Regions from separate parts of the Paraliobacillus sp. X-1268 genome, predicted to be linked through region 2. Evidence: riboswitches for the same ligand, from Rfam matches in the RefSeq annotation. Region 2 holds a riboswitch; the other holds the start of a gene.
What was found. A riboswitch is a leader RNA that binds a small molecule or an ion and turns the genes downstream of it on or off. The one in region 2 is predicted to bind FMN.
Positions count from the first base shown of each region.

Region 1 (16,799 bases), on a different contig from region 2:
GGAAATAATTGATATGGTATACTAATAACCAAGGATAACTTTGAAAATATAAGAGGTGTGAGATATGAATGTTTCTGTATCGCAGCTTCCAGGTATTGGCCAAAAAATCACATTGAAGACTGCTGAAGATAGCATGCTTGTGGTTATTGTACATCATACTGGAAAGCGCGAATTATATTTTTTTGATGATGTGGACGGTGATGAAGCGGATTTTGCAATGGATCTTACTTCAGATGAAACAAGAGAATTAGGAGCCCAATTGTTGGGGGCAACATACCAACCTGTTAATGCACATCAATTAAAGATGTTTAAAAAACAAATTGTGATTGATTACATCACCTTAACAGATAAAGCATCGATTACACATCAAACAATTGAAGAATCAGAAATCCGAAATAGAACAGGTACAACAATTATTGGAATTGTCCAAGGGGATGAGATGATTGCAATCCCGGAAGCAGACCATATCCTAGAACCAGGAGATGTGCTGATGGCAATTGGTAAAAAAGATCAATTAGCAATGTTAGAAGCATTGTGTAAAGGAGAGGAATGATTCGGTTGTGCTAAGTGATTTTCCAACTTTACTAGTAGCAGGTCTTGTTTTACTTGGCATATTCTATTTGGGTTATTTAAGTTTAAAAATAAATTTTCCAAGTGTTATTCTTTATATTTTATTTGGCGTACTTTTGGCTGATCAATTGAGTCATAATGAAATTTTGCACTTTGTTAGTGAAATTGGAATTGTTCTTTTATTTTTTATATTAGGATTAGAGTTTAGTATAAATAGGCTTGGAAGTATTGCGAAAAAAATCTGGACATCGGGTTTATTGGATGTAGTTTTAAGCCTTGGTGTGTCTACACTTATAGCATTTGGATTTGGAATGAGTTTATTTAACGCCTTTTTAGTTGGTGGGGTGGCTTATGCAACAAGCTCCTCAATTACAGCCAAACTGTTAGATGATAAAAGTAGAATGGCAAATAAGGAAACGGAATTTATTTTAGCTGTCTTGATTTTTGAGGATTTAGTTGCCCCAATTATTATTGCGGTTTTAATTGGAATGAGTGTAGGTGGCGGAGAATTTGTTCCATCGGATTTAGCCTTTATCCTATTAAAAGTTATTGGACTTATTGTACTTGCAATTTTACTTGGTAAAACGCTCTTCAAACGTTTTGGAACATTTATTGAAAGAATAGACGACGAGGACTTTAAATTCGCATTACTAATAGGAATTGCTGTTTCATTTGGTGGACTGGCATTATTGCTTGATCTTTCAGAAGTATTAGGTGCATTTTTAGCAGGCATGATGTTAGCTGAAATAGGCAAGATTGAGAGAGTGGAACATGCAGTTATTCCAATTCGAAATCTTTTACTACCGACTTTCTTTTTATATTTTGGAACATCTATTGAATTAGGTGCAGGATTTCCGATGCCACTTTTATTACTGACTTTACTCATATGGTCCGTATTCTCTAAGGTGCTTGTCGGTGTAATTGGTGGAAGATGGTATGGCTTATCAAAAAGAGTATCATTGCGAGCCGGTCTTTCTTTATGCGCAAGGGGTGAATTTTCAGTAGTTATTGCTACAGTTGCAACAGGAACAGCTCAAATATTAAGCGGAATTTATATTATAGGTGCGGCTTTTATTGGCATGCTTTTGTTTGATTGGGCTCCGAAAATAACAAATAAGGTGTATGGAAAACCGCTACCAAAGAAAAAAGATTTACGTGTTCCTACTTCAAAAGATGAGAAACAAATCTATTAATTTTCTAACTCAATTTGATTAGAGAATACCATACCTGGATATACTGATAATCAGCGAATTTCATGAAAAGGAGCTGTTATTAGATGAAAAAATCCAGTTTATTTTTGATTTGCTTACTTGCTTTAGTGGCTTGTCAACAGGATGATTATTCTCCTCTGACAGTGACAATGTATAATAGCTCAAATGATGCGATAGGTACGGCGATACTCACCGAAAAGCCAGAAGGTGTCTCAGTTGAAGTCTCTGTAGAAGGTTTAGAACCAGGCTTACATGGAATACATATTCATGAATATGCTAAATGTGAGTCACCTGATTTCCAATCTGCGGGAAATCATTATAACCCAGAAAACAAAGAGCATGGACTAATGTCTCCAGAAGGTGCACATTTAGGTGATATGCCTAATATTGAGGCTGAAGATGATGGCTTAGTTGAAGCTGAATTACTTATTGGTGGCGCTACTTTAGTCGAGGGTCAGAAATCTTTACTCGAAGGTGATGGAACATCACTTATTATTCATGCGAAACAAGATGATGGTGTAACGCAACCAGCAGGTGATGCAGGAGAACGGATTGCCTGTGGATTGATTACTGTAGAAGAAGCAAAAAATGATGAAGCACCTACAGATCCAACAGAAAACAAAAAAGAAGAAGAGTAGTACATCCAATGTACTACTCTTCTTCTTTATCTTTTATCTAATGCGGCTATAATTTTGTTAATACCTTCTTGTACATAAGCTGTTGGGCTTGCAATATTCATACGCATAAACCCTTCACCTTCTTCACCAAATGAAATCCCGTCGTTTAAACCAACTTTGGCTTCATCTTGCATGAATTTCTTTAAGTCCGTATGAGTAAGCCCCATATTCGTACAATCAAGCCAAATGAGGTAAGTACCCTCAGCGCGGATTGCGGTTATCTCTGATCGCTCTTGAAACGCTTCTATCAGAATGTTGCGATTATGTTGTAAGAGTGTCAGTAGATCCTCTAACCATTCCTCACCATCTGTATAAGCAGCCTCGAGTGCAGTTATTCCCATAGCATTTAACATTGTCATGCCGTATTTTCTGAATTCCTTTTGCATTGCCACTCGAATATCCTTATCTGGAACTACCGCATAAGAAACATTTAATCCAGCTAAATTAAACGTTTTGGTAGGTGACATACACGTGATTGTGCGATTATTGACTTCTTTTGAAAGAGTGCCCATTGGAATATGCTCGTTACCATCATAAATTAAATCAGCATGTATTTCATCTGATAAAATGAATACGTCATATTGTAAACAAAGTGCAGCTATTTTTTCCAAATCCTGTTTTGACCAAACTTTTCCTACTGGATTATGTGGGTTGCAAAGAATAAACGCTTTTACTCCTTGTTTGAATTTAGTTTCTAAATCATCAAAGTCAATTTCGTAGGCTCCATTTTTGTATTGGAGTGGATTTGTCACTAACTTGCGGTCATGACTTTTAACAATATCATAAAAAGGTGGATAAACAGGTGTTTGAATTAGCACACTGTCTCCTGGATTTGTTACGTTTAAGATCGCCATATGTAAAGTGGGAATTACTCCAGGACTGTAAATAATCCATTCTTTTTTAATATCCCAATTATGTCGACGAAGGAGCCAATCTTTTACTGTTTGGTTTAGTTTATCGTCGGTAAGCGTGTATCCAAATATTGCATGTTCCGCTCTGTTTACCAATGCGTCTTTTATTGGTTCAGCAATGGGAAGATCCATATCGGCCACCCACATTGGTTGTACATCTTCTGCTCCGTACAATGCTTTGACACTATCCCATTTTACCGAGCGGGTATTTTCTCTTTTGGGCAACTTTTCAAATAATGATGACATATACAACTTCCTCCTTTTAAAAAGATATCGATATTTTACAAATTATATCATGATTAGGAAAAAACTTCGATTCTTTAAAAATCATTTAAAAATGAAAAGTAGTCACGTTAAATTACACATAGGGTCTACTTTGCGAAAAGTTTTTAAAGTGAGGTGAACAAAAAAATAAGCAAAGCCTAAACGAGCGCTTTGCTTTTACAGGGGGAATACGAGAAAGTCTTACCTTTACATAGATTATTATTACCTTAATATAAGTATATTAAACCTCATTTTTTATTTTTATAAAAATTATATTGTGCTATTTATGACAGTTATGTTAAAATTAATAATTGCGTGTAAGGAAAATAGTAAATACAAGCATAAGTCTAAATAGTAGATGCAATGAGATTAAAAAATAGGAGTTGTTAGCATGTCAGAGAAGTTTGTAGAAGGTCAAGTAGTAGATGGAAAAGTAACCGGTGTTCAACCATACGGGGCTTTTGTAGCATTAAATGATCAGATTCAAGGGTTGGTTCATATTTCTGAAGTAACACACGGATTTGTTAAAGACATTAATGAGTTTATTGCAGTAGGTAATGAAGTGAAAGTTAAAATCTTATCTATTGATGAAGCTAAAAATAAATACTCACTATCTATTCGCGCTACAGAAGAAGCACCGAAACAGCAGGAAAAACCAAGTAAAGCACAAGCTCAAGGTGGAAACTTTAAGCAATATCAGCAACAACAACAAGACGAAGCTGGTTTTAACACATTAAAAGATAAATTAAACGAGTGGATTGAACAGTCCGAAGAACGCTCACAATCTTTTAACAAAAAGTAAAATAAGAAAAAAGGCCTTTCAGAATTCTGAAAGGCTTTTTTTAAATATTTATTTTTCGGGTTGGGGACTTCTAGCACCAACTGTTTCTTCAGATGGTTTAAATAACAATGATATACAAACTAGCCCACTAATACCAACTAGCGTATAAATTACACGTGCAAATGCACCGCTTTGTTCGCCGCCTCCAAAAATAGCAGCGACTAAATCAAACTGAAACAATCCGATAAGTCCCCAATTAATTGCACCAACTATAATAAGAAGTAATGTAATACGTTGTATCGTGTTCAAATAAACTCCTCCTTTTTTTTAATTCTTCTATAGCCTAACTAATTTTGCCGAAAATATGCGAAGCGAAGTATTTTTTAATGAATAAAAGATATTTTTCTTTACAATGTCACCATTCCTAACACTTACTTATTATTCTTACTTGATTTAACTGGTATCTTTAGGTACATTTAGTATAGTAAAAGTTAATAAAAAATGGAGGGTTAAGAATGACACATGTAAGTTTTGAATATGATAAAGCGTTATCTTTCTTCGGTACACATGAATTAGATTATTTAAAAGAACCGGTAAAATTGGCGCATGATATGTTACATAACCAGACAGGAGCTGGAAGTGATTTTCTTGGATGGATAGATCTTCCGGAAAATTATGATAAAGAAGAATTTGCACGAATTAAAAAATCTGCAGAAAAAATAAAATCAGATTCTGACGTCTTGTTAGTAGTTGGAATTGGTGGTTCTTACCTAGGTGCACGTGCTGCCATTGAAATGTTAACTCATTCTTTTTATAATGCGTTGCCTAAAGAACAACGAGATACGCCTCAGATTATTTTTGTTGGTAATAGTATTAGTTCAAAATATATGAATGACTTATTTGATTTATTAAAAGATAAAGATGTTTCGATTAATGTTATTTCAAAAAGTGGTACAACAACAGAACCTGCTTTAGCTTTTCGTATTTACCGTAAATTTTTAGAAGAAAAATATGGTGTGGAAGAAGCAAAAGGCCGTATTTATGCAACAACAGATAAAGCAAAAGGTGCTTTGAAAACATTGGCTACTGAAGAAGGGTATGAATCATTTATCATTCCTGATGATGTTGGCGGTCGCTATTCTGTCTTGACAGCTGTAGGTTTACTTCCAATAGCTGCAAGTGGTGTTGATATCGATGCAATGATGAAAGGTGCACAAGCAGCGCAGCAGGACTTAAGTGAACCAGATATGGATAAGAATCCTGCTTACCAATATGCAGCTGTTCGTAATGTGTTATATAATAAAGGGAAAACAATTGAAATGTTAATTAATTATGAACCATCATTACAGTACTTCTCTGAATGGTGGAAACAATTATTTGGTGAAAGTGAAGGAAAAGATTTTAAAGGGATCTATCCTTCTTCAGCAAACTTCTCAACTGATTTGCACTCATTAGGACAATACGTACAAGAAGGTCGCCGTGATATTTTTGAAACAGTTTTACATGTACTTGAATCTCCATCTGAAATTACGATTGAAAAAGATGGACAAGATTTAGATGGTTTAAATTATCTTGCTGGTGAAACAGTTGATTTTGTAAATGAAAAAGCCTACCAGGGTACGATGCTTGCACACACAGATGGTCAAGTACCAAACTTAATTGTTCATTTACCTAAATTAGATGCTTATACATTTGGGTATGTTGTTTATTTCTTTGAAAAAGCATGTGCAATTAGTGGTTATTTACTAGGTGTTAATCCATTTGACCAACCAGGTGTTGAGGCATATAAAAAGAATATGTTCGCATTGCTTGGAAAGCCAGGGTTTGAAAAAGAAAAAGAAGAACTAGAGAAAAGATTATAAGGTATAGTAAAAAAGGTTCTCATTAAATTGAGAGCCTTTTTACATGCCTTCTAACAAAAGAAGTGTGTCTTTTTCAGTTAAAGGTTGTTCAAAAGATGGATTTAATTGCACTTCCCCATTAGAAATTATTCCGATAAGTAAGCGTTCTGAGCAAACATAGTAATCGGATACTTCTAAAAAGTTTTTTCCTACTAATTTTTCAGGTAAAGCACATTGAGAAAATTGTTGATTCGATAGTATTTCTAGTAATAATTCGAATGGTTGTACTGATGATGTTCGAAAGATTTCATGATAAAACAAGGTGCTCATAAAGTCATTGGAACGTATAATTGCGTCTGCACCAGCACGTTTCGCATTAGAAATCTGGCTTTTTGTAAGTATTTCTGTGATGATTTGAATAGTTGAATTGTTTCCACGTAATGCTACTGTTGTTAAGATGCTTGTTTGATCTGCTTGACGTTCCTTTTTTGCAGGATCAGCTGTCACAATTGCATATTTAGCAGCCTGCACGTTAGCCATTTGTAAGACTTCATCAGCTGTTGGATCACCATGAATAAAATGAAGGTTATGGTCTTTGTAGGGAAGTTGATTTAGCGAATGATCAATTAAGACAAACTCCTCCTTCTTATGATGTTTATGCATCATTTCGAGTAGCTGTCTTGTTCGTTCATTCCAACCGATGAAGATAATATGATTTTCTCCTTTAAATGTAATATCACCTTTTGAAAGGGACTCTTCTTGTTTGATTGTTGTAGCCGAAATGGTTGCCATATAAAAAGTTACAACCCCTCCACCAGTTAGAATTAAAAGAATGCCAAGTGTTTTTCCTAATGTGCTTAATGGGATATAATCACCATAACCAACCGTTGATCCTGTTACAAATGCCCACCAAATCCCATCAAAAATAGTAGTGAAGTGCTCGGGTTCGATTAAGTGTATAAGGAGCCCAAAGCTAAACATTAGTACGAATACTGTCGCTAGTAATCGTAGTAAACTAGGTAAACGAAAATAATACTGCCAAAATTTATAAAGGTGCAATTTCTCACTTCCTATCCAAAAATTAAAGTTAAAGATTAGTATTTACCAAAAAATTTGATATGATGATAATAGATTATTTAGGAGGTCATACAAAAATGGAAAAAGAGAGACAACAGTTTTTAATGGAACTATTACAAACACCATCTCCATCAAGTATGGAAATGGAGATTCAAAAAAAATGGATGCGTTATGTTGAGCCTTTTGCTGATGAGATCATGACAGATCATGCAGGTAACGTAATAGGTGTGTTGAATAAAGAAGCTGATTTTAAAATTTTATTAGCTGGTCATAGTGATGAAATTGCACTTGTAATCAATCGTTTAGATGAACAAGGTTTTTTATATTTTGATAAAATGGGTGGAATTAATCCAAAAGCGGCTGTTGGCATGAAGGTAGATGTTTTAGGTTATGGCAAGAAAATCACTGGTGTTATCGGTGTTAACGCTCAACATCATGGTGGTATAAAAGGTGACTTTGATGTGGAAGATCTTTTTATAGATTGTGGTGCACAATCAAAAGAAGAAATCGCAGCATTTGTGCAAATTGGTGATCTTGCGGTTTATCAACGCGAACCAGAAGTATTGATGGATCGGTACATAACTGGACGAGGTTTAGATAACCGTACAGGTGCATTTATCGTTGCTGAGGTATTGCGTAGACTTTCTGATAAAGATTTAAAGGTAGGTGTCTATGCGGCTAGTACAGTGAATGAAGAAACGAACATGGGTGGCGCTTATTTTGCAGCAGCAGGAATTGCACCGACGATGGCGATTGCTTGTGATGTAACGTTCGCTACTGATTATCCAAGTGTTAATAAAAACAAACATGGTGATATTCGGTTAGATGGTGGCCCAGTTTTAGCGAAAGGTGCACCAATTAATCGTAAAATGAATATCTTATTAGAGAAAACTGCAAAACAGTTAAATATGGACGTGCAGTATGAGCTGACTCCCCGCATGACAGGAACAGATGCTGACAAAATGCGCTTAACTGGTCGTGGAGTACCAGTGAGTCTAGTCTCCTTACCGCTACGTTATATGCATTCTCCCGTTGAAACGGCGAGTATTAAAGATATCGATGAAGAAATTGATTTATTAGTTGCGATGATTGCAGGTATGACAGGGAAAGAAAGCTTAAATCCCTTGGATGAATAAAAGTATTTTTATGAAATATGAACTTTGTGAAAAAAAACACATGTAAAAGACTTCACAAACTTTTTAACTTATTGTATAATATAATTAATTAAATATCGATTCTATCTTCGGGGCAGGGTGTAATTCCCGACCGACGGTGATAAGCGTTAAATCGCTTTTAGTCCGTGACCCACTTTCATAGTGGTGGACCTGGTGCAAATCCGGGACCGACAGTTAAAGTCTGGATGGGAGAAGATAAGGAGCAAAATTTGGTATATTTATATACCTTTATTTCTTGATATGTGTAAACCCTAAAAGCCCCCATTTGGTTTTAGGGTTTTTATAATGTCTAAAGTATTGCTCTGCCTTCATCAAGATTAGAATCGATAAAGATGAAGGAGGAATTGAGATTGCAAACAACTAAATCGCAATCATCAAACTTATTAAAATTAATTATTCTTGCTCTATTAGGTACAATTTCATTGGTATTATTATTTATTAACTTTCCATTACCTTTTTTACCACCATATTTAAAAATTGACTTTAGTGAAGTTCCGGCATTAATCGCAGCACTATTGTTTACACCTATGGCTGGGATAATTGTCGAAGCAATTAAAAACTTATTATATTTAATCTTTACAGGTGCTGGAGATCCAATTGGAGTAGTTGCAAACTTTATCGCTGGCGTGTTATTCGTTGTTCCTGTATCGATGTTATATCATAAATTTAAAGGAAATAAGAGTCTCGTTTCAGGTTTGGCAACTGGTACTGTCGTGATGGCTTTAGGCATGAGTGTCCTAAATTACTTTGTTATTTTACCAGCGTATAGCTGGTTTATGGGCTGGGAAACAATGAGTAGTACAGTGAAGTTAAGTACAGTTATCGTTGGTGTCTTACCATTTAACGTCGTGAAGGGAATTATTCTAGCAGTGCTTTTTGTTCCGTTATTTATTAAGCTTAAACCATGGATTGATCAGAAAAAGGCAATGATAGGATAAAAAATATAAAATGAAAGCTGGCTTTCCCTGAAAAGGGAGGCCAGCTTTTTCAGTTGTATACTGTAATCGAGCGAACACAGCTCGAATCGGTCGAAAACACAGATAAACGAATAAAACGGAATAATTCAATCAATTAAAAATTATCGTTTCTCTACAATTCCTATTGTAGAGCGTGAGGTAGCAATTAATTGATCTGATTCATCTATAATATCAATTTGCCATACCATCGTTGTTCTACCAATGTGTACAGGTTTTGCTCGAGCAATCACCCAACCATTCTGCTTGCTTTTTATATGATTAGCATTTATTTCAACTCCAAAAATATTATATTTACTCGGATCAACATTTAATAAGGCGCCGATGCTTGCCGCTGATTCAGCTAGTGCCACACTTGCACCGCCATGTAAATAACCCATTGGTTGGCGTGTTTTTTCGTTAACAGGCATTTTAATTTCAACTAGATCTGCCTGACTTATCATAACTTCCATTTCCAATGCTTGCATTAATGTTCCATCTAAATCCATTTAAATACCACCTTTCTTATGAAAAAAGCAGACACAATTTCAATGTCTGCTTTTGTTTAATATTTACTACTTGTTATAAAGAAAAAGGAATAAAGATCTGTATTAACAAAGATAAACCTAGTAGAAAGCCGTAAATTGTATTCGTCTGTGCCGTTGCTATCATAGCTGGAATCATTTCGACGTTTGTGGTTTTTCCTTTAAATCCATTTATAGCTTGTTTCGCTTTTTTTATGCTCAGTAATGTAATTATTGACCATAATGGTAGAAGTCCAACACCAATAAATAGTATAGTCAAAAGGTAACTAATAGAAAATAATGAGCCAAGCAATTTGCCTGCTTTTTCATGCCCAAGTAAGATAGCGATTGTTTTACGACCATTCGCTTTATCACCTTCTAAATCACGAATGTTATTAGAAAGCATAATTAGCCCGATAAATATCGCTACAGGAATGGAAATTAAAAGCATGTCACTTGATATTTCCATTGTCTGTACGAAATAACTAAATCCGATTAGCATTGTACCCATGAAAAATCCAGAAACAATTTCTCCAAACGGTGTGGACGCAATTGGATATGGCCCACCGGTATATAAATAACCAATTAACATACAAAACAGACCGACAGCACAAACCCACCAATTAGATTCTAAACAAATATAAACACCTAATAACATGGCGAATGCAAAGAAACTACAAGCCAGAGTTAATACAGTTTTGGCTGCAATTCCATCACGGACGATTGTTCCACCGATTCCAACAGAGTTTTCGTTATCGAGTCCGCGTACATAATCGTAATACTCATTAAACATATTCGTTGCTGCTTGAATAAGCATGGCAGCTAAAAGCATGGCAGAAAAAAGCAAGAAATTAATTGAGCCATCTAGTATAGCTAACATACTCCCGATAAATACTGGAACAAAAGATGCAGTTAAAGTATGTGGACGAAGTAGCCTCCACCATACATGAAAACCTGGTTTTTCGTTCAAAGTTGATTTTATGGTATTATTTTGTAATGATTGCATAATCCTTATTTCTCTCCTAACTAACGTTTAACGCACAAATTCTTTTTATTATCTTGTCTTTAAACCTGATAATTACGCTAATATAATCTATAATATCATTATAAGTTTAGAGAAGGAAAGAAGTCGTGTCAATCAAATTGAATAATAAATTATTGGTAAATAATCATGATTGTTGAGAAAGATTGAAAAACAGCATAAAATATAAAAGGGGAAAGTTTTAAGTTAATAAAAATAGTGAATAGATATATCGTAATATTATGGATCAATGCCTTAATAGATAACCCCTATCATTATTGGAGGGTAAGCACACATGATTGAAATAGAAAAAAAACAACTAGATCTTTTATTAGATGAGGCAATAAAAAAAGCAAAGATAAATAACAATACTGTACAAATGCTAAGTTTCACAGAAAAAATTGATCCAGTTGATCCGCATGTTTTTTTTGAACAAGCAAAGTATCTAGAAGGAAATCGTTTATTTTGGGCTAGCGTACCAGATGATTTTTATTTAGTTGGTGCTGGAACAGCAATTTCTATGCATGCAGATGATGATTATTATCAAAATACTGAAAATCAATGGAAAAAGCTTTTAGAAGAAGCTATTATTTATAATGAGTATGAACAGCCTGGCACAGGTCCAATCGCGATTGGTGCTTTTCCGTTTGATACTACCAGTAGCAAAACACCACTATGGGATAATTTTAATGGTAGCTATTTTCGCGTGCCTACTTATTTGTTAACGAAAGACAAAGATGATTTTTATTTCACGGTTAATTTGCAAATAAAAGACTCAGATCAGAATCAACAGTTACGAGACGAGATTGAAAAACAAAAAGATATACTTATTTCGCCACGTAAACTAGAACATGAGCTACCAATTCTTAAAAACAAATTGGAGAGCGATGCAGTAATGTGGAAACAACTGGTGAAACAAGCGACAGAGAAAATTAATCAAGGACAAGCGGTTAAAATTGTATTAGCAAGAAAAATGGAAGTGGACTTTGCTGAAGCGCCAGCTATTGTTTCTATTTTAAAAGAATTAACAAGTAATCAAACATTAAGTTTTGTTTTTGCGATTGAAAAAGAACAGGATTGTTTTGTCGGTGCGACACCAGAAAGATTAGTACGTATTGATAATCAACAGTTATTTTCAGCGTGTTTAGCAGGAACTGCACCGCGTGGCAAATCAAAAGAAGAAGATGAAAAAATTGGACAGGCGCTATGGGAAGATAAGAAGAATAGAGAAGAGCATAATCATGTTGTTCATATGATTCGTGGAGCATTAGAATCCTACTCTGAAGCAATTGATATTCCCGATGAACCAGTTGTTTATCCATTAAAGAACTTACAACATTTATATACACCCGTGGTAGCAAAACTCAAGGAAGGCTTCACGATATTTGATGTTTTAAGTGATCTTCATCCGACACCGGCATTAGGTGGTTTACCGCGAGAAGCATCATTGACTTTTATTCGGGAATTTGAATCATTGGATCGTGGTTGGTATGGCGCTCCGATTGGTTGGTTGGACGCGTATGCAAATGGAGAATTTGCTGTAGCAATTCGTTCTGCAGTCGTTAAGAATAAAAAAGCAACATTGTTTGCTGGGTGCGGTGTTGTAAAAGACTCAATTCCAGAAGAGGAATATGAAGAAACAATGATGAAGTTCACACCGATGCTGACAGCCTTGGGAGGTTTGTAATGCATGAATCATACTGAAAGTTTAACACGCTACGTTACCAGTTTTGTTGATGAACTTTATCAAAATGGATTGAGAGATGTAGTCATTTCGCCAGGCTCTCGATCAACACCACTTGCCATGACTTTTGCGGCCTATCGGTCTGTCAAGCATTGGATTAATATGGACGAACGCTCTGCTGCTTTTTTTGCACTTGGTATAGCCAAACAAACGAAACGTCCTGTTGCACTTGTTTGTACTTCTGGTACAGCAGCAGCTAACTATTATCCAGCAATTATTGAAGCTTTCTACAGTAGGGTGCCATTACTTATACTAACGGCGGATCGTCCTCATGAACTAAGAGATGTAGGGGCCCCACAAGCCATTAATCAGATACATTTATATGGCGATTATGTAAAATGGTTTCATGATATGAGTCTACCTGAATTAACAGATCAGCAGGGAAATTATGTGAGAGGAAAGGCGGCAGCTGCATATAAAATTGCAAATACAGCTAATCGTGCTGCGGTGCAAGTCAACTTCCCCTTTCGAGAGCCTTTAGTGCCAGATTTTTCATTGGATAATTTGTGGGGTGAAAATAAAGAAACAGCACATCTGGAAGTGAAACAAGGGAAGAAACAGCTTTCAGCGGAACAGTTAATAGCTTTACATAAACAATTTTTAACGAAGCAAAAAGGTCTTATTGTGTGTGGGCCTATGGAAGACCAACAGGCTCAAAAGGAAATCATTGCACTAGCAAATGCGTGGCAATTACCATTATTAGCTGATCCATTATCACAATTACGTTCAGGTGATTATGATAAAAGTAATGTGATTGAGAGTTATGATGCTATTTTAAAGCATAAACAAACAAGAGATCTATTTAGACCAGATTTTGTTATTCGTTTCGGTGCTCAACCTGTATCGAAACCTTATACATTGTGGTTAAAGGAAAATCCGCAAATTGATCATTACGTAGTAGAAGAAGCAGAAGGATATCGTGAACCTATTGGTCATCAATCTACTGTGATATACGCGGATCCACAACTTTTTTGTCAAGGATTAATAACAAATCCTGTCCCTTATTTTGATCAAAATTGGTTGAAGGAGTGGCAAAAAGGAAACAGTATCGCAAAAAAAGTTTTGCAAAAAAGTGCTTCTCAAGTAATAACAGAGGGAGATGTTGTCCAGTACATTGAAGAAATCATACCAAATAATAGCACCTTTTTCGTTGGAAACAGCATGGCGATTCGTGATGTGGATACTTTTTGGTTTAATACGGACAAACAAATTCGTATTTTAGCAAATCGGGGTGCTAATGGAATTGACGGTGTGACATCTAGTGCTCTAGGTGCAGCTTCTTCTGCTGAGCGCGTAACATTATTGCTAGGTGATTTATCTTTTTTTCATGATCAAAATGGCTTGTTAATGACAAAGCGCTATTCCTTGAACATAACGATTGTTTTGATCAATAATAATGGTGGCGGTATTTTTTCCTTTTTACCACAGGCTAAACAAGATGTGCCGCATTATGAAGAGTTATTTGGTACACCGATGGATTTGGACTTTTCTCATGTGGTAGAGTTATATGAAGGACTGTATGAAAGCCCAACTGATTGGCAAACCTTCAAGCTAGCATTAGAAAAAAGCTATCAAACAGAAGGTCTTTCGGTTATTGAATTAAAAACCGATCGCAGCGATAATGTTGCTTGGCATGAAGAAAAATGGCAAACTATTGCTAGCCATTTGGAGGGAGAGTATGATGGACCTAACCGTAAATGATCGATCTTATTGGATAGAAGAATATGGTGAAGACACAGGCATCCCGCTTCTTTTTTTACATGGGTTTACTGGAAGTCATAAAACATGGCGTAATACAATTGAATCTTTTTCTTCTTATCGTTGTATTGCGATTGATTTACCTGGCCATGGTCAAACGAAATGCAATGAGCCTGTCCGTATGGAAGACTTCTGTGAAGACTTGGCCTTGATCCTTAATCAATTAGCGATAGAGAAAGTTCATCTGATTGGTTATTCGATGGGGGGTAGGGCAGCTTTATCATTTACACTTTTACATTCTAAAAAGGTTGCCTCCCTAACATTAGAGAGTGCTTCACCAGGCCTCGATTCACCAAATGAACAAGTAGCTCGACAAACAAAAGACGATAGCTGGGCAGGGAAAATAGAAAAAGAGGGCGTACAGGCGTTTGTTGATCAATGGGAGAGCTTGCCATTGTTTGCTACACAACAAGCGTTACCATATGTAGTGAAAAATGAAATAAGAAACGAGCGTTTAGCACAATCTAAAAAGGGACTTGCATCGTCTTTACGTGGTATGGGAACAGGAAAGCAACCTTCATGGTGGGATCAATTAGCAACGATTTCTGTACCAGTTTCGGTCATTGTGGGCGCGTTAGATGATAAGTTTGTTACAATTGCTAAAAAGATGGCAAAGCGTTCAAAAAGAATACAGCTACATATTGTTTCTGATGCAGGTCATGCAGTTCATGTGGAACAAAAGGAAAAGTTTGATACAATAGTAAAAGATTTTATTAATGATATGGAGGAATAACGATGACAGTAAAATGGGAAAGTGTAAGAGAATATAGCGATATTTTATATGACGCATATGATGGAATTGCTAAAATAACAATTAATCGACCAGAGGTACGCAATGCATTTCGTCCACAAACAGTGCATCAACTTATTGATGCATTCGCACATGCGCGAGATGATTCAAATATAGGTGTTATCGTTCTTGCAGGTGCTGGAGATGATGCATTTTGTTCAGGTGGTGACCAAAAGGTTCGAGGTCACGGTGGTTATGTAGGAGATGACCAAATTCCACGTTTAAATGTTTTAGATTTACAACGCTTAATTCGTGTTATTCCAAAGCCTGTTGTAGCAATGGTTTCAGGATATGCAATTGGTGGCGGGCATGTTTTACATATTGTCTGCGATTTAACGATTGCAGCTGATAATGCTATCTTTGGTCAAACAGGTCCTAAAGTAGGTAGTTTTGATGCTGGTTATGGTGCTGGCTATTTAGCACGTATCGTTGGGCACAAGAAAGCAAGAGAAATTTGGTTTCTATGTCGCCAATATAGCGCACAAGAAGCAATGGATATGGGCTTAGTTAATACAGTTGTTCCATTAGAGCAATTGGAAGCTGAAACTGTGCAGTGGTGTCAAGAAATGTTAGAGAAATCTCCAACTGCACTACGTTTCATTAAAGCATCTCTAAATGCAGATACGGATGGTATAGCAGGTATGCAACAAATGGGTGGAGATGCGACCTTGCTTTATTATACAACAGACGAAGCGAAAGAAGGCCGTGACGCATTTAAAGAGAAACGTGATCCAGACTTTAAACAGTTTCCGCGTTTTCCTTAATATATTAATCAAACAAGAGACGAGCATGGGAAAGAAAATGTTCGTCTCTTTCTTACATAAAAGGAGATTAAGCAAGTAGCCGGTGTTAAAAAGATTTAATTACGCGACTACGTGAGATAGGGGATATTGAGTAATGATTGAAAAAATGCCTCATTGGTTAGACAAACAAGCAACTCTTGCACCAAATGAAACCGCAATTGAATCACCTTTAATTGCTCCGGTCACATTTTCTATTCTTCGAGACCGTGCACAAAAATTCGCTAAAAAGCTTCGATTTCTCGGAGTGCAAGAGGGTGAACATGTTGCTATTCATTCTAAAAATAGTCTTGAGATGATTATAGCTATTCATGGTTTATCATATTTGGGTGCAGTTATTGTTTTACTTAATACACGTCTTTCTAAAAGTGAATTAGCTTTTCAACTAGATGATGCAAACGTTAGGTATCTTATAACTACAACCGAAGATCAATCTTATTTGGAAGGGTTAGTGAACTCAGGTATCGTAAAAGTTGTCTCGTTTTTAACAGTAGAAAAACAACCAGAAATAGCTAGTGATTTAAAAAAAGAATTGAATCTCGATGATATATTTACAATTATTTATACGTCTGGAACGACAGGAAAACCAAAAGGTGTTGTCCATACATATGGTAATCATTGGTCGAGTGCAATTGCTTCTGCTTTAAATTTAGGTATTAATAAGCAAGATAAATGGCTAGCAACTTTACCGTTATTCCATGT
Region 1 covers NZ_QJSK01000024.1:9,714-26,512, forward strand. The annotation lists gene D2K62_RS16655 (cation:proton antiporter regulatory subunit) at 65-553, shown strand; gene D2K62_RS16660 (cation:proton antiporter) at 561-1,763, shown strand; gene D2K62_RS16665 (superoxide dismutase family protein) at 1,847-2,419, shown strand; gene D2K62_RS16670 (MalY/PatB family protein) at 2,446-3,615, opposite strand; gene yugI (S1 domain-containing post-transcriptional regulator GSP13) at 4,025-4,435, shown strand; gene D2K62_RS16680 (DUF378 domain-containing protein) at 4,484-4,723, opposite strand; gene D2K62_RS16685 (glucose-6-phosphate isomerase) at 4,930-6,276, shown strand; gene D2K62_RS16690 (potassium channel family protein) at 6,316-7,314, opposite strand; gene D2K62_RS16695 (M20/M25/M40 family metallo-hydrolase) at 7,410-8,468, shown strand; FMN riboswitch at 8,568-8,708, shown strand; gene D2K62_RS16700 (ECF transporter S component) at 8,858-9,445, shown strand; gene D2K62_RS16705 (PaaI family thioesterase) at 9,586-9,969, opposite strand; gene D2K62_RS16710 (1,4-dihydroxy-2-naphthoate polyprenyltransferase) at 10,043-10,990, opposite strand; gene D2K62_RS16715 (isochorismate synthase) at 11,301-12,692, shown strand; gene menD (2-succinyl-5-enolpyruvyl-6-hydroxy-3-cyclohexene-1-carboxylic-acid synthase) at 12,696-14,450, shown strand; gene menH (2-succinyl-6-hydroxy-2,4-cyclohexadiene-1-carboxylate synthase) at 14,428-15,240, shown strand; gene menB (1,4-dihydroxy-2-naphthoyl-CoA synthase) at 15,243-16,061, shown strand; gene D2K62_RS16735 (o-succinylbenzoate--CoA ligase) at 16,195-16,799, shown strand, end outside.
Region 1: it holds a riboswitch for FMN, as region 2 does, so the genes downstream of both, D2K62_RS16700 (ECF transporter S component) here and ribD (bifunctional diaminohydroxyphosphoribosylaminopyrimidine deaminase/5-amino-6-(5-phosphoribosylamino)uracil reductase RibD) in region 2, are expected to answer to the same signal.

Region 2 (16,799 bases):
TATAATCAAGTAATGTTATTTGGAATTGTAATGGCTCTTCTGAGTTATCAGGCGGTGCAGGAATGTTTTCAAGAATAGTAGTAAATACAGCTTCCATCGATTCTTCCTGTTCTTCTGGTTCATTACCAGAAGTACCATTTAATGCAGAAGCATAAACAACTGGGAAATCTAATTGCTCATCATCAGCACCTAATTCAATAAATAGATCTAATACTTCATCAATTACTTCAGTTGGTCTTGCACTAGGACGGTCTATTTTATTCAATACAACAACTGGTGTTAGTTTTTGTTCTAAAGCCTTTTTCAACACAAAACGTGTTTGTGGCATACAGCCTTCATACGCATCAACTACAAGTAATACACCATCTACCATACGCATAATACGCTCTACTTCTCCACCGAAATCGGCGTGTCCAGGTGTATCAAGGATATTTATGTGTGTATCTTTGTAGTTAATCGCAGTATTTTTTGCCAAGATTGTTATACCACGTTCTTTTTCTATATCATTTGAATCCATTGCACGCTCATCAACGTGCTCATTTGCACGGAATGTGCCTGAGTAACGCAACAACTGGTCAACTAATGTTGTTTTACCATGGTCAACATGGGCAATAATTGCAATGTTCCGAATATCTTCTCTTAATTGCATCCCTTACATCTCCTCTTTAAAAAACGTTCATTTTCGACTACAACCAATTAATTGTAGCATAAAACCTCTACAAAAGTACAATTATTTTATAATTTGAATCTAATTGTGAAAAGTGCGCCACCTAAATGTGATTTAGAGACAGCTATTGTTCCATTAGATCGTTCAACGATTGCGCGAGAAATAGCTAGACCTAGGCCTGTTTCACCGCCTTCTCCTTTAATAAACCGTTGAAATAATTTAGGCATTAAATCCTCTGAGATACCTTCTCCATCATCTTCTACTGTAAGCTCCACATGTTCAGTTGTCTTGTTCACGTTAATGACTACCTGTTTGTTTGCATGCCTAATACCATTGGTCACAATATTCATCATTGCACGTAGTAACTTCTCATGATCAGCATAAAGAGTAACATTTGCATCCACTTCATGTTTTAACTTCACATTCTTTTCGCTTGCCATTGGCAGAGCACGCTCTACTGTTAATGTAATCAATTCATCAATTTTTATGAATTCATCTTTGTATATATTTTCTTCACTATCTAATTTAGCTAATAGAATCATCTCATTAATAATCTTTTTCAATCGAGCTACCTCATCTACCATTACACCTAACCCTCTATCTGATTCCTCATCTACGAAGATACCATCTCTAATTCCTTCTGCATACCCCTGAATTGTCATTAATGGTGTTTTTAATTCATGACTAGCGTTTTGAAAGAACTGTCGTTGAGAATTAATATAACGTTGTAGTTCAACTGCCATATCATTGACACTTTGTTCTACTTCCTTTATTTCACCTGTTGCTATAACTCGTTCTACATCATCAAATTGTCTGTTCTCAATTTTTTTCAGTTGATGTTTTAATTTCGTTAAAGGTGTAACTAAGCGCTTTGTTAAAAAGTGACTAAATAATACAATTATCATAATTCCAATTAAAAATACAATAATCAGACGGCTAAAGAAGTTATTTTGCACTTCTTGTAAATCATTTAACGGTGTAATTAATACAAGCTTTCTGTCTAGTAAATCAGGAAAAATTGACAAAATAGAAACAACATAGCGGTCATCTCCATCTATCCATAATGATTGTTCTTTATCATTTAGGTCATATGTCTCAAGCCAATCATCAATCAAATCTTGTGGTAATGTTCGGAGTAGCGTCTGTTCTTGATCACGATCATAGATGAATAATTGCAATTTTTCTTCTCCAAGCCACTGTGATAGGCTTTCCGGATTAGCATCACTCAATAAAAATTCAATGAGGATTTCTCCCTTTTCTTCTAGTTGATCTTGTTCATTTTGAATTAACACATCTAATATAAGAGAATAGATCATAATTGCTACGACAGACATAATAATGACTAATAATGTTGTAAAAGCAATAGTTATCTGTGTTTGTAACCTCATTCTAATTCCCCATGTTCATGACTGAGTCGATAACCAAATCCCCAAACTGTTTCCACTGGTAATCCATCTATTTTTTTTCGTAGCCTCTTAATTAGATCATCTACAGCACGATCGCTACCAAAGTAATCTTCACCCCAGATAAGTGATAACAACTCTTCTCTTGCAAACGCACGATTTTTATTTCGAATTAGAATATGTAACATATCAAATTCTTTAGCCGTAACTTCTGCTTCTTTTCCTTTCCAATACACGCGACGATCTTCTACATTCAATCTTAAACTTCCTACTTCATAGAAATCACTTGATAGTGTCTCGTTTTCAACATACGAAAAATCAACACGTTTAAATAGCCTTTTTACCCGAGCGACTAGTTCTCTTGGACTGAATGGCTTTGTGAGATAGTCATCACTTCCTAATTCCAATCCAAGTATTTTATCTACTTCCTCATCCTTGGCAGATATAATAATGATAGGAACTTCACTTTTCTGTCTTATCTTTTTACATAACTCATAGCCATCCATTCCTGGTAACATAATATCTAATATCCACATATCAGGCTCATTACCTCTCGTGAGCTCCCACGCTTGTTCTGCATTATCAACCATAGATATTTCATAACCATCCTTCTTTAAATAAGCAGACACAATATCACGGATGTTTGGATCATCTTCTACAATAAAAATATGGTGCTTCATATTCTTATGCCTCCTTTTTCTTTCTATTATTTTCGCACAATCTTTATCAACATGCATAGTACTTTTAATTACACACTTTTTCTACAATTATACCGAAAACTTGCCAAACCTGCTCGGTAGAATTAAAAATGTAATCAACAACACATAAAAAAATAAACGGAAGGCGTGATAGTAATGACAAACCAAGATGATCGCAATACTAATGATACAGATTATATGCACGAAACAGATACTGATAAATACTATGTAGAACCAATTGAAAATAGTGCAGAGGAAGAACAAGCAGCAACAAGCGAAGAAAATGAGAATGATTTGCTAGTTAGTTCTACGAGCAACCCTAATCCTGAACCAACAAAACAAAATAGATTCGCAATGTTTTTAAGTAGCTTAGCTGGTGGTGTTACAGTAGCAATACTCGGATTTATCCTATTGTTTACTGGCATTATTCCAATCGACTCCGATCAAACAATGGATACCGCATCAACAACGGATTCAGTTGAAACGACTACAGTAATTCAAACTTCAACTGATGGTGACACTGTATCCGCAGACGGTTTAAGTAACGTATCAGAAGCAGTTGTTGGCGTATCGAATATTCAAACAACTGAAGCTGAACTGTGGGCAGAGTCATCAGAATCAGATACAACTGGAACTGGTTCAGGTGTTATTTATAAGAACGAAGATGGATTAGCATATATTGTTACAAATCATCATGTCGTAGATGGCGCTACAGAATTAGAAGTAACATTAGCAAATGGTGATGTATTGACCGCAACTTTATTAGGTTCTGATGAATTAACAGACTTAGCTGTTTTAACGATAGATGGTAGCGAGATAGATACAATTGCAACCTTGGGTTCTTCTTCAAATCTAATTGTAGGCGAAACTGCAATTGCAATTGGTAATCCTTTAGGAACAGACTTTGCAGGATCCGTTACAAAAGGTATTATTAGTGGTTTAGAAAGATCCGTAGAAGTAGATCTTAACTCAGATGGTGTCGCTGACTGGACAACCGAAGTAATTCAAACAGATGCCGCTATTAACCCTGGTAACAGTGGTGGAGCTCTAGTAAATAGTGCAGGAGAAGTTGTTGGAATTAATTCAATGAAAATAGCATTGGAAGAAGTAGAAGGTATTGGTTTTGCAATTCCAATTGATGATGCTAAACCAATTATTGAACAATTAGAAACAGAAGGTAGCGTTTCTCGTCCATTCATTGGTATTAATGCCATTGCGTTATCAACTGTTCCAGAAAGACAAATACAACAAACTCTACAACTTGGAACTGACGTTACAGAAGGTGTTGTAATAGCTGAAGTGCAAACTGATTCAGCTGCAGATATAGCAGGCCTTGAACGTTACGATGTCATTACCGAGATTAATGGCACAGCGATCACATCAATGATGGATTTAAAAGAGTATCTTTATTCCGAAACAGCTATTGGTGATGAAATTCCAATTACGTTTTACCGAAATGGAGAAAAACAAGAAACAAATCTTACATTAACTGAGCAACAAGAAAATCTTACAGAGTAATTTGAAAGAAACTGGATGAACACATTCTAAAAGGACCTTCCCCCTTTCCTTTAGAATTTCAAATAGATGAATACATGTTTTGAAAAAGGCAGTACCAATCGGTACTGCCTTTTTACTTATCCAAAAAAGAAATCAAATATATTACTACCAGTTGAGCTTTGTTTATTATAAAACTCTGAATAACCACAGTTTTTGCAATAAACAACGATAAATTGATTACTTTGTACATCAAACATTTTAGAAAGACCTGTTCCTGTCATCGCAACTTCCTTTTTATCCGCATCTGTACTGCCACATTTTATACAACCTTTATGATCGCTCATTCCTATACCTCCTCTTGTTCTCTTTACTTAAATATGTATACGAATAATAAGAGGATGAGGTTTCAGGTAATCGTAAAAACCGCAAGTGCATCTCTCGCAGCTTACGGCTTTTACGATTTCATTTAATCATACATGATTGAGTCTACATCATTTTCTTCTAAATAGTCTTCATATGCCTCATGCTTTTCATTAACCCCGATATAGTTACCATTGATATCACTTAATAAAAAACCTTCTATTTCCTCCACACTACTGACTAATTCATCAGAGTCAAAAAACATATCTTGATATGTTTTATCTGTATTATAAAAATCAGAAGGTGTTTCGGATGAACCATACTTACTTACCTGTTGCCATGAATCTTCGGCATCAAATATGGTTGACTCATCTTCACCCGTTCGTGTTAAATCCGGATCTAAGACTTCTTCCTCAACAGGACGATTAGACGCTACAAAATGTTCTGCATGATCAAGACAGCGTAAGGTTGTGGGTATTGCTTCAAGTCTATCGAAACTGATATCTTTTTGACATACCTCACATATACCGTACGTACCTTGATCTATTGCACTCAATGCTTTTTCAATATCCTTTAATCCACGTTCAATATGCTCATTTAGCGCAATATCCTTTTCCCGTTCAAATAGTTCGGTTGCAGTATCTCCTGGATGGTTATCATAATTCGATAATTCTCCCACAGATTCATGAACCTGTGCTAAATCAAGACCAAAATGGTCTTCCAAATGTTCGAGAATTTCTTTTTTTTGCGTTAACAACTGCTCTTTACATGCCACGACTTGTTTATCTGTTACCATTATAACGCCTCCTATAAAAGATTTTTTTGAGGCAAACTTAGTATAACCGTAACTCAAAACCTGTACCGGATTAATTTATGGAAATGTTATCGCTAGTTAATAGCTAATACCATATCAACGTGCGGAATACCGTCTTCTAAGTATTCTTCCGTAACTTCTCGGAAACCAAATGATCGATAAAACTCACGTAAATACACTTGACCATGTAATTTAATTTTTGTATCCTTCCATTCATCAGTGATAAATGCTATTGCTTGCTTAAGAACTTCATTTGCATAGCCTTTCCCTCGAAAGTCTTTCTTTACAAGAACACGTCCAATTGATGGTTCCTTATATAATGTATCTTTAGGAATTAATCTTGCATAAGCAATAACCTCACCATCATTTTTCAAGAATAAGTGCATTGAACTCTGATCAATTCCATCTATTTCTCGATAAGGACAGTTTTGTTCAACAACAAAAACATCAACTCTTGCTTGCAAAATTTTATACACCTCTGTGGCACTTAAGTTTTCAAACGTTTTTAAATTCCATTCCATTTAAATTTTCCTTTCAATAAACGATTTTAATTTATTATGATAAAATAATCATAACAAATTAAAAGGGGATGCGTAATAGCTATGAGAAAAATCGGCTTTGTTGGTACTGGTGTGATGGGGAAAAGTATGGCTATTAATTTGATTGAGGCTGGGTATGACGTCTATATTTATACACGGACGAAAGATAAAGCTTCCTCCTTACTTAAACGAGGCGCTATTTGGAAAGAAAGTGTTGCTACATTAGCTACTGAAGTTGATGTTATAATCACCATCGTTGGGTATCCAAGTGATGTGGAAGAGATATATTTCGGTGAGAATGGAATCATTAAAAATGCAAAGACTGGAAGTTACTTAATTGACATGACCACCTCTAGTCCCAAACTTGCCGAAAAGATTGCTGTTCTAGCTTCTCAACGTGGTATTACCGCCTTAGATGCTCCTGTTTCTGGAGGCGATATTGGTGCAAAAAATGGTTCGCTAGCAATTATGGTTGGTGGCGATAGTAACGGATTCAATACTGTTCTACCTATTTTAGAAGTGATGGGAGAAAACATTATTCATCAAGGCCCAGCAGGTGCTGGACAGCATACAAAAATGTGCAATCAGATTACAATTGCGTCCAACATGGTCGGTGTATGCGAAGCAATTACCTATGCAAAAAAAGCTGGATTAGATCCTAGCCGTGTTTTAAAAAGCATAACAACTGGCGCTGCAGGAAGCTGGACATTATCAAACCTGGCACCGCGAATAATTGAGGGTGATTATGCGCCTGGTTTTTATGTAAAACATTTTATTAAAGATATGAAAATTTGCTTAGAAACAGCTAAAGACATGGAAATGATAACACCGGGATTAGAATTATCACTTTCTTTATATGAACAACTTGCTGAAGAAGGCGAGGAAGATAGTGGTACACAAGCATTAATTAAATTATTTCAATAAATAATGAATGAAACGGTTCCTTTTGGAGCCGTTTTTTCTATTCACAATGCTACAACTTCAATTTCTCACAATATGCCGCTACAACAATAGCGAGATCATCATTTCCGAATGATTGCATGACTTCAAGTAATAGTCCATGGTCTATTTCGTCAGCCTCTTCTTTTGAAACAGTTGATTCCATTACTTCTCCTAACACTTGATTTTCAATTTGATTTGGATAAGCTTCTTTGTATAGTATGCTTGGCACTAAATCATGATTTATGCACCACTGGGCAAACAATAGAATCATTCCTTTTTCTTGTGCTTGGTAGTTCTCAATAATAAATTGTTCATAATCTTTTGCATCCATTAAATAAGCCCCCTTTAAAGAAAAAGGGTGCATCTCCAACACGAGATACACCCTTTCCTAATCCTTGCAAAAACTTAGTCCTATTACAGACCTACAACGTTTGCCGCTTGTGGTCCACGGTTACCTTCAACAACTTCAAATTCAACAGATTGACCTTCTTCAAGTGTTTTGAATCCTTCGCTTTCAATTGCTGAGAAATGTACAAATACATCGTCGCCGTCTTCCTGTTCGATGAACCCGAAACCTTTATCTGCATTGAACCATTTAACTGTTCCTGTCATATAAATCTACCTCCTTACAATAAAAGTAAAAAGTAATTGCATATAGTACATTTACCTTACAATACTTATTGTATCAATATCGCAAAGAAATATACCATTCCCAATTGCTCTTACAATACAAATGTACTACGGTTACATAAAAAAATCAACTAATTGAATTGGATTTTAATTTCAACTTACCTAACGAAAAAGTTGAAAAAAATATCTTTTTTTTGTATAATATGTGCTTGCAAGAGACAATATATAATATTCACCTCTACACACGTATCTTGCAAATACGAATGAATAGGTGGTAAACACAATGGAAAAAAAGGAACAGTATCATGTATTACTGTACTATAATTATGTACACATTGAAGACCCTGAAACATATGCAAAAGAGCATTTAGATTTCTGTAATTCACTCGGACTAAAAGGCCGTATTTTAGTAGCCGAAGAAGGCATGAATGGTACCGTTTCTGGACCAATTGATGCAACAAATCAATATATCGAAGAAATGCATAAGGATCCTCGTTTCGCTGATATGAAATTTAAAATTGATAAAGCTGAAGGTCATGCGTTTAAGAAAATGCATGTACGTGCACGGCCAGAACTAGTAACACTTCGTTTGGAAGATGATATTAATCCCCGGAAAATCACTGGAAATTATTTATCACCAAAGGAATTTTATGAGGCGATGCGCGATGAGAACACTGTAGTTATTGACGCGCGCAATGATTATGAATATGATCTTGGGCATTTCCGAGGTGCGATTCGTCCCGATATTCACAATTTCCGTGAACTACCTAATTGGGTGGAGGAAAACAAAGAACAACTTGAAGGCAAACGAGTACTAACTTATTGTACTGGTGGTATTCGTTGTGAGAAGTTCTCAGGTTGGTTAGTTGAACAAGGTTTTGAGGATGTTAATCAACTCCATGGTGGAATTGCCACTTATGGAAAAGACCCTGAGGTTCAAGGCGAACTATGGGATGGCCAAATGTATGTATTTGATGAGCGCATCAGTGTACCAATAAATCGCAAAGAACATGTCATCGTAGGGAAAGATTATTTTGATGAACAACCTTGCGAGCGTTATGTGAATTGCGCCAATCCTGTCTGTAATAAACAAATTCTTTGCTCGGAAGATAATGAGCATAAATATATGCGTGGCTGTACACACGAGTGCCGTGTCTCTCCACGAAACATGTACGTAGCAGAACATGATTTAACACAAGAAGAAATTGAAGCAAGACTACAACGAATTGAAGAAGAAAATGGCGTGACACAAACAATTTAACTTCATTAGAACCGATTCAACAATTTATTTTATTGTTGAATCGGTTTTTTTAGATCAAATTTACTATCTCATATTAATTCTTTCTTATTCATAAACTGTAAGACGTTTATTTTGACTTTAACTGGAACGATTGCTATCTTTTAAAGTAATTGATAAGTAAAGGGAGGCGAGGAAGATTGATGACGGTATACAGTTACAAAGTACAGACAATTACAGGAAAAGACAAATCCATGGCTGATTTTCAAGGGAAAGTCTTACTTATTGTAAACACAGCAAGTAAATGTGGGTTTACACCCCAGTATGAAGGATTACAAAAGCTTTATGATAAGTACAATAAAGCTGGTCTAGAAATATTAGGCTTCCCAAGCAATCAATTTATGAATCAGGAACCAGGATCAGACGACGACATTCAGGAATTTTGCGAAATGAATTATGGTGTTAATTTTCCTATGTTTAGCAAGATCGATGTGAACGGTAAATCAGCCCATCCCCTATTTCGATATTTAACAAAAGAAGCACCAGGTATGGTGACGGATCAAGTAAAATGGAACTTCACGAAATTCCTTGTTAATAAAGAAGGAAAAGTTATTAAGCGCTTTGCACCAAAAACAGAACCAGAAGACATAGAAGAAGCTATTAAAGAATTATTATAGTCCATATGTTAAAAGTGTTGCTTTAAAGTTAAAGCAATGCTTTTTTGCATTAAAAGATTGCACAAATAATAAAAATAAAAGAAGCAACCTGCATCGTTATCAACAGATCACTTCTTCTTATTTTCTAGATTATCTTAACACTTGCATTAAATTAGCCATTTCAATTGCTGATACTGCTGCGTCTGCACCTTTATTTCCTGCTTTTGTACCTGCACGTTCAATTGCTTGTTCAATTGTCTCTGTTGTTAACACGCCAAAGATGACAGGTAAGTTCGATTCCATTGATACACTTGCTACGCCTTTAGTAACTTCAGAACATACATAGTCAAAATGTGGTGTTGATCCACGAATGACAGTTCCTAGTGCAATTACTGCATCATACTTACCTGAAGCAGCCATTTGTTTTGTGACTAATGGAATTTCGAAAGCACCTGGTACCCAAGCGATTGTTACATTATCTTCAGATACGCCGTGACGTCTTAATGTATCCTCTGCTCCACCTAATAATTTGCTCGTAATAAATTCATTAAATCTCGCTACTACAATTCCAATCTTTAAATCCGTACCTACTAAATTTCCTTCAAATGTTTTACCCATACTAATTACCTCCTAGCCCTTTAAAAGGTGGCCTAATTTTGATTTTTTTGTTTCTAAATATTTCTCATTATCTTTATTAGCTTCTATTTGAATAGATCTACGCTCCACCACTTCTAACCCGTATTCAGTCATACTTGATATTTTACGTGGGTTATTCGTTAAGATCGCCAATTTACCTACACCAAGATCTTTTAACATTTGAGCGCTAACAGCATAATCACGAAGATCATCTGGAAAACCAAGTTGATGATTTGCCTCAACTGTATCGTAGCCCTCTTCTTGCAATTTATAGGCTTTTAGTTTGTTTAATAGACCAATACCTCTACCTTCTTGTCTCATATAAATAAGTATACCTTTACCAGCCGCTTCAATTTCTTCTAATGCTTGTTCCAGTTGTGGTCCACAATCACAACGCTTAGAACCAAATACATCACCTGTTAAACATTCGGAGTGAACCCTGACAAGCGGGATGTCTTCTGTCCCAATTTCACCTTTCAATAGTGCTAAGTGTTCTTTCCTAGTCCATTTTTCTGTATAGGCGATTAATTTAAAATCACCATAACTTGTTGGAAGGTCAATTTCCACTTCTTTTTCCACTAATTTATCATATCTTTTACGGTAGGCAATTAAATCTTGAATCGATATAATCGCCATGTTTTCCTTTTCGGCAATAGCTTTCAATTCTGGTAACCGTGCCATTGTGCCGTCTTCTTGCATAATTTCACAAATAACACCCGCTGGTGCTGAACCAGCCAACCTCGCTAAATCAACAGCAGCTTCCGTGTGTCCAGGTCGTTCCAAAACTCCCGCATCCTTAGCTAATAAAGGGAAAACATGTCCCGGTCGTTTAAAGTCTAGCGCAACTGATCGCTCATCAATTAATTTCTGGATAGTCAGTGAACGTTCATAAGCACTAATTCCTGTTTTTGTATCGGCATGATCGACACTAATCGTAAAAGCCGTGCCATGTGCATCTGTATTGCGTAATACCATATCATCCAAACCTAATTTTGTTGTAATAGAAGACGCGAGCGGTGTACAAATTAACCCTCGTCCCTCTTTTGCCATATAGTTAATTACTTCTGGTGTCGCATGTTCAGCAAGTGAAACAAAGTCACCCTCATTTTCACGATCTTCATCATCTACAACAATGATAATTTTACCCATTTTCAATGCTTCTAGTGCTTCTGGTATCGTATTAAGCATTATCTTTCACTCCTATCCAATAAAACCATAGTTTTGTAATTTTTCTTTTGTTAATGCTTCTTTTGTTGATTCAGATTTATTTTCGGCAAAACGCGTACTTAATAGTCGCTCCATATATTTTGCCAACATGTCATACTCTAAATTGACACGGTCTCCCAGTGTCTTCTCTCCTAAAATAGTAGCCTTCTGCGTTTCAGGAATTAAAGAAATAACAAAACTATCGTCTGTTACATCAAAAACAGTAAGTGATGTTCCATCTACTGTAACCGATCCTTTTGGCATCAAGTAGGGTAAACTCTTACTATCAACTGAAATTGCCATATAGCGCGCATTAGCCTCTGTCCAGATTCGATCAATTTCTCCAACCGTATCAACATGACCTGAAACAAAATGGCCGCCAAATCTTCCATTTGCATGCATTGCTCTTTCTAAATTAACTTGCATACCAATTTCCGATTTTGATAAGGAAGAATAACGATATGTTTCTGGCATTACATCAACCGAAAAGCCTTTTGTATCAAAACTAGTAACAGTTAAACATACACCGTTAACTGAGATACTATCACCGATTTTGACATCAGCCAAAACAGTCTCTGCATTAATCGTAAGTTTTAAACTATTTGCTTGTTGCTTTACCGCCTTCATTCTACCTTTTTCTTCAATAATCCCAGTAAACATTTAGTCTCCCTCCTGTAAAGGTCGTGCAATTATTTTAATATCAGGACCTACTTGTTCTATCGATTTAATATCTAGATCAATTGCTTCCTTCATATTATTTGGAGAAATACCGCCGACAACAGAAATTGCATCACTTCCTGCTAATAGTTTTGGCGCAATGTACCAATGGCATTCTTGAAATAAACCTTCTCTAACAAAAGAACCATGTAACGTACTGCCACCTTCAACATATAACGATTGAATACCATGTTCTCCTAAGATATCAAGTACAGCAGTTATTTCTAGTTTTTCAGTTTGTAATTGTATTAACTTAACATGTGCATGTTTACGTTGAAAGTCATTTGTATCAGCGTTTTTACCACAAATAATCCAAGTGGTAGCTTCATTGTCTAAAATTTTAGCATCTGGATTAATCATTAAATTTGTGTCTAAAATAATACGAATAGGATTTTTACCACCTTGGGGCAATCTAGTGGTTAATCGTGGATCATCTTGCTTAATCGTATTACTCCCAACCATAATCGCGTCATGTATTGCACGTTGCTTATGGACATCTTCTCTCGCTTCTTCAGATGTAATCCATTTGCTATCGCCAGTTGCTGTCGCAGTTTTGCCGTCTAACGTCATCGCGGCTTTTAACGTGACAAATGGTCGTTTATTTTTCATATAATAAAAGAAATATTGGTTTATCTTTAACGCTCTTTCTTCCTTCAAACCAACTTCTACTTCTATTCCAGCCTTTTTTAAAATTTCAATTCCCTTTCCTGCAACTTCTGGATTAGGATCAACACAAGCAATATAAACTTTTTTCACTTTTCGTTGCACAAGTAGTTCTGCACATGGGGGTGTCTTACCATAGTGAGCACAAGGCTCTAAGGTAACATAGACATCCGAACCTTCTGCCTCTTCTCCTGCCTGTTGCATGGCAAGAACTTCTGCATGTCCTTCGCCAGCTTTGAGATGACTTCCCATTCCAATAATTCTGCCATCTTTAACAACGACTGAACCAACAGATGGATTTGGGCTTGTTTGTCCTATTGTGCTCGTAGCAAGTGATAATGCTAAATCCATGTATGTCTCTTTTGTCACAAGTATCCACTCCTTATAGCGGAAATACAAAAGCCCCAGATCATTTAAGATGATCCGGGGCTTTTTTTGATAGACTAATACTCCTAAATAGAGTGATTAGCTCTGATAAGCGTTAGCAAACAAACGCATGCCTGTTCCATACGTTTATTGTTGTTTTTCTTTTCCCATCCAGACTTTCACTGTCGGCTTTGGAATCACACCAAATCCACCTTCGCACAAAATGTGCTCCGGGTCACGGACTAAAGGTATTACGCATACCTATCACCGTCGGTCGGGATTTACACCCTGCCCCAAAGAAAAACCTATTCAATTGTTCATATTTTAACATGATATTATGTAAATTGCACGTAAAAAAATTCAAGAAGAGTCAATTGATCCTATTCCGATCTGCTACAAGAACAAAACCATGTGATCGGCATCATAATAGGTATCCTTATACTTTAATGATCTTTCTTCTGTACCACATATTTCAAACCCCATTGATTTATATACCTTTTTGGCTGCACTATTCTTTGCAGAAACAGTTAAATAAAGTTGTTCTATTTCGTTTATAGTTTTCGCCTTTTCAATTGCCTTTAGTAGTAACGCATTACCTAATCCCTTACCTCTGTTTTCTGGTTTAACGTAAACAGCAACAATATTTGCTCTGTGCTTTAACTTTAATTTAGTTTCCTTAACTAAAGAAATAGTACCAATAAGCTCAGACTGTTCAAAAGCTCCAAAAGTAAAGGAGTCTAACGATAATTTAAACCTATTTATATACTTTTCTATGGAATCGTTTTTTTCCTCTTCATAACTTGAACCAAATGCTTCCGGATTTTCTTGTAGTGCAATCAGCCTGTTCGTAAGGTATTCAGAGGCATCATCTGCTACTAATTGTCTTATTTCCATTTGATTTCCCTCTTTTCATCCTTTACCTTTATCGACACTCATGTTTAATCGGAGTAATGTTATTTTCTTACTAGTAGCCCTGATAATCAGAAATAAGATGTAACCAATAATAGTTCCAGAAGAATTAAATAATAGATCATCAACTGTTCCATACCTTGTAGGTGTAAAAGTTGCTTGTGTTAATTCAATTGTTAATGAAAAGATGAATCCTAAAATTAGTATTATAAAAAAATTCCGGGTATGCCTAAATAAGATAGGTGTGAGAAGACCAAATGGAACAAATAGCATGATATTACCTACTGAGTAAAGCAATTGGAACATTAGATAGCCATCTGCCATATTTAATAGGTTATAAAAGAGGTTTAGATCAAAGCTAATAGACCGTTCTTCTGCTAGTACATTTATAAAATAAAATGGTCGCATGGTTAGATAAGATACCGCTAATAAATAGACAAAAAATAGATGTATAATTATTTCTTTGATTAAGTTAAAATGTCTTTTGTTTTTTATGTAATGGTTACCTCTAAACCATATCCAAAATAAAATAGTAAATACATATATTATTAGAGGATCTAATATGATCATTCTTAAGTATCCTTCCTATAGCCAGTAATCATTTTTACGTTGTAACATATAGTTGGACGTCTTGTCCACCTAATATAATACTCTTCTCTAATACCATGTTTAATTTACTCGCTACCTTTTGAGAAGCAATGTTTCCTGGCTGAATAAGCGCAATAAATCGTTCTATTTTTAACTTCCGCTTTCCATAGTCTTTTAACGCTAATGCCGCTTCTGTTCCATACCCTTTTTGCCAGTAATCCCGAGCAATCCAATAACCTATTTCAAGCTCATTTACTCCATTAATTGTTTGCGGAACAATACCTGCATGTCCAATCGGTTTGTTACTTTTTTTATCAATTAAAAGATGTAGGCCTAAATTAGGATTACGCTCATATGTATCAAGAATCCAATTTAAGAATGTCTCCGCGCCACTATTATCTTTCGGTTTGCCATTCCCGATATACCTAACTATCTTAGGATCAGAAACTAATGCATATAAAAATGGAAGATCACCTTTATTATAAAAACGAAAACGTAACCTCTCTGATTCAATTCTCATATATAAACATCCTTTTTATATTTTATGCAATATAGGAAATGAAAAATGCCCTTATGAAAAAATAAGCATAGCCCACATCATTAAAATGGCTATGCTTATTTCCTACCTCACCGGCTACACACTCTCTACCTACCAAGCTCTTCTCCAATAATCCGGACTTCACGTTCTAATTCCACATTAAAGTTATTTTTTACTGTTTGTTGGACCATTTTAATTACCGCAATGTATTCTGAGGCTGTCGCATTATCTTTATTAACAATGAAACCAGCATGTTTAGTCGATACTTCCGCACCACCAATACCTTTTCCTTGCAAATCACTGTCTTGAATCAGCTGACCAGCAAAATATCCCGGTGGTCTTTTAAACACACTACCGCATGAAGGGTATTCAAGTGGCTGCTTCGACTCTCGTTTAAAAGTTAAGTCATCCATCACTTCTTTAATTTCTTTTTCTGAGGCAGGTTGTAAAGCGAAATGCGCCTCTAAAACGATATATTCTTTATCTGGAATGTTACTTGTACGGTAGCCTAAATCTAATTCAGAAGCCTGAAGTGTATTTACTTCACCGTACTTATTAACAACGACTGCCCTTTTCAGGCAATCTTTCACTTCGCCACCATATGCTCCAGCATTCATATATAACGCTCCACCAACTGTTCCAGGAATACCACACGCAAATTCTAGACCCGAAAGTTTTTCTTGTAATGCTTTCTTCGATACATCTATAATGCGTGCACCACTCTCTGCAATCAACGTGTTTTCTTCTCGTCTCACAGCAGTGAAACGCTTCGGACTCATGACAATACCACGAATCCCACCGTCTCTTACAATTAAATTAGAACCATTCCCTAATAGGGTAAACGGGATTTTTTCGCGGTTAGCGAATCTGACAATTTCTTGTACTTCAGCTACACTAGCTGGTGTTACAAAGAAGTCTGCTTTTCCGCCTAGTTTAGTATACGTATGATTTTTTATAAGTTCATCTATTAAAATATTAGTTTCTGCTGTTAGTTGAAGTAAATCTTGATAAATCGAATGGTTTTCCACGATTTTAATCATCCTTTAATTTGTCTATATGACATAGTAAAACTGCACATTAAATTATAGCAGGAGTTTGGATGATAAGCCAACAGGATTTCATTGGAACTGTTAAATAACCGTTGCTCCTAGCGTATTAATAAAATGTTCAAGTGCCCAATCATGTCCTGCTTTATTAAAACTCGCTACCGCTTCTTGATAAATCACAAGTTCAAAACCTTTGTTATAAGCATCTATTGCCGTATGCAACACACAAATATCCGTACATACGCCCACTATATGCAATTCCTCAATTTGACGTTCCCGTAATTTAATCTCTAAGTCTGTCCCAACAAAGGCACTGTAACGTGTTTTATCCATATAATATACATTTGATTGATCTTTCATTTGATTATATAAAGACTGTAGTTCACCATAAAGCTCACGACCTGAACTTCCTTTTATATTATGCGGTGGAAACAATTCAGTTTCAGGGTGAAAGGTATCCTCTTCGTCATGGCCATCAATAGCAAAGACCACATATTCACCAGCACCAATAAACTGTTCGGTCAATCCTACAATTTTATTTTCTATTAATTGTCCTGGCTCACCGCAAGTTAAGTTACCCTCATCTGCCACAAAATCATTTGTATAATCAACATTAATTAATGCTCGTTTAGTCAATATGTTCACACTCCTATATTTTTAATAAATCGGTATTTAGAAAATTCAGTA
Region 2 covers NZ_QJSK01000018.1:29,351-46,149, reverse strand. The annotation lists gene typA (translational GTPase TypA) at 1-649, opposite strand, end outside; gene D2K62_RS15265 (sensor histidine kinase) at 736-2,055, opposite strand; gene D2K62_RS15260 (response regulator transcription factor) at 2,052-2,750, opposite strand; gene D2K62_RS15255 (S1C family serine protease) at 2,925-4,286, shown strand; gene D2K62_RS15250 (zinc ribbon domain-containing protein) at 4,403-4,609, opposite strand; gene D2K62_RS15245 (TraR/DksA C4-type zinc finger protein) at 4,732-5,421, opposite strand; gene D2K62_RS15240 (GNAT family N-acetyltransferase) at 5,514-5,960, opposite strand; gene D2K62_RS15235 (NAD(P)-dependent oxidoreductase) at 6,042-6,902, shown strand; gene D2K62_RS15230 (hypothetical protein) at 6,952-7,251, opposite strand; gene D2K62_RS15225 (cold shock domain-containing protein) at 7,335-7,532, opposite strand; gene trhO (oxygen-dependent tRNA uridine(34) hydroxylase TrhO) at 7,834-8,811, shown strand; gene D2K62_RS15215 (glutathione peroxidase) at 8,991-9,464, shown strand; gene ribH (6,7-dimethyl-8-ribityllumazine synthase) at 9,594-10,061, opposite strand; gene D2K62_RS15205 (bifunctional 3,4-dihydroxy-2-butanone-4-phosphate synthase/GTP cyclohydrolase II) at 10,074-11,267, opposite strand; gene ribE (riboflavin synthase) at 11,280-11,945, opposite strand; gene ribD (bifunctional diaminohydroxyphosphoribosylaminopyrimidine deaminase/5-amino-6-(5-phosphoribosylamino)uracil reductase RibD) at 11,946-13,034, opposite strand; FMN riboswitch at 13,187-13,336, opposite strand; gene D2K62_RS15190 (GNAT family N-acetyltransferase) at 13,425-13,925, opposite strand; gene D2K62_RS15185 (VanZ family protein) at 13,941-14,510, opposite strand; gene D2K62_RS15180 (GNAT family N-acetyltransferase) at 14,545-15,048, opposite strand; gene murB (UDP-N-acetylmuramate dehydrogenase) at 15,174-16,097, opposite strand; gene D2K62_RS15170 (cysteine hydrolase family protein) at 16,197-16,751, opposite strand.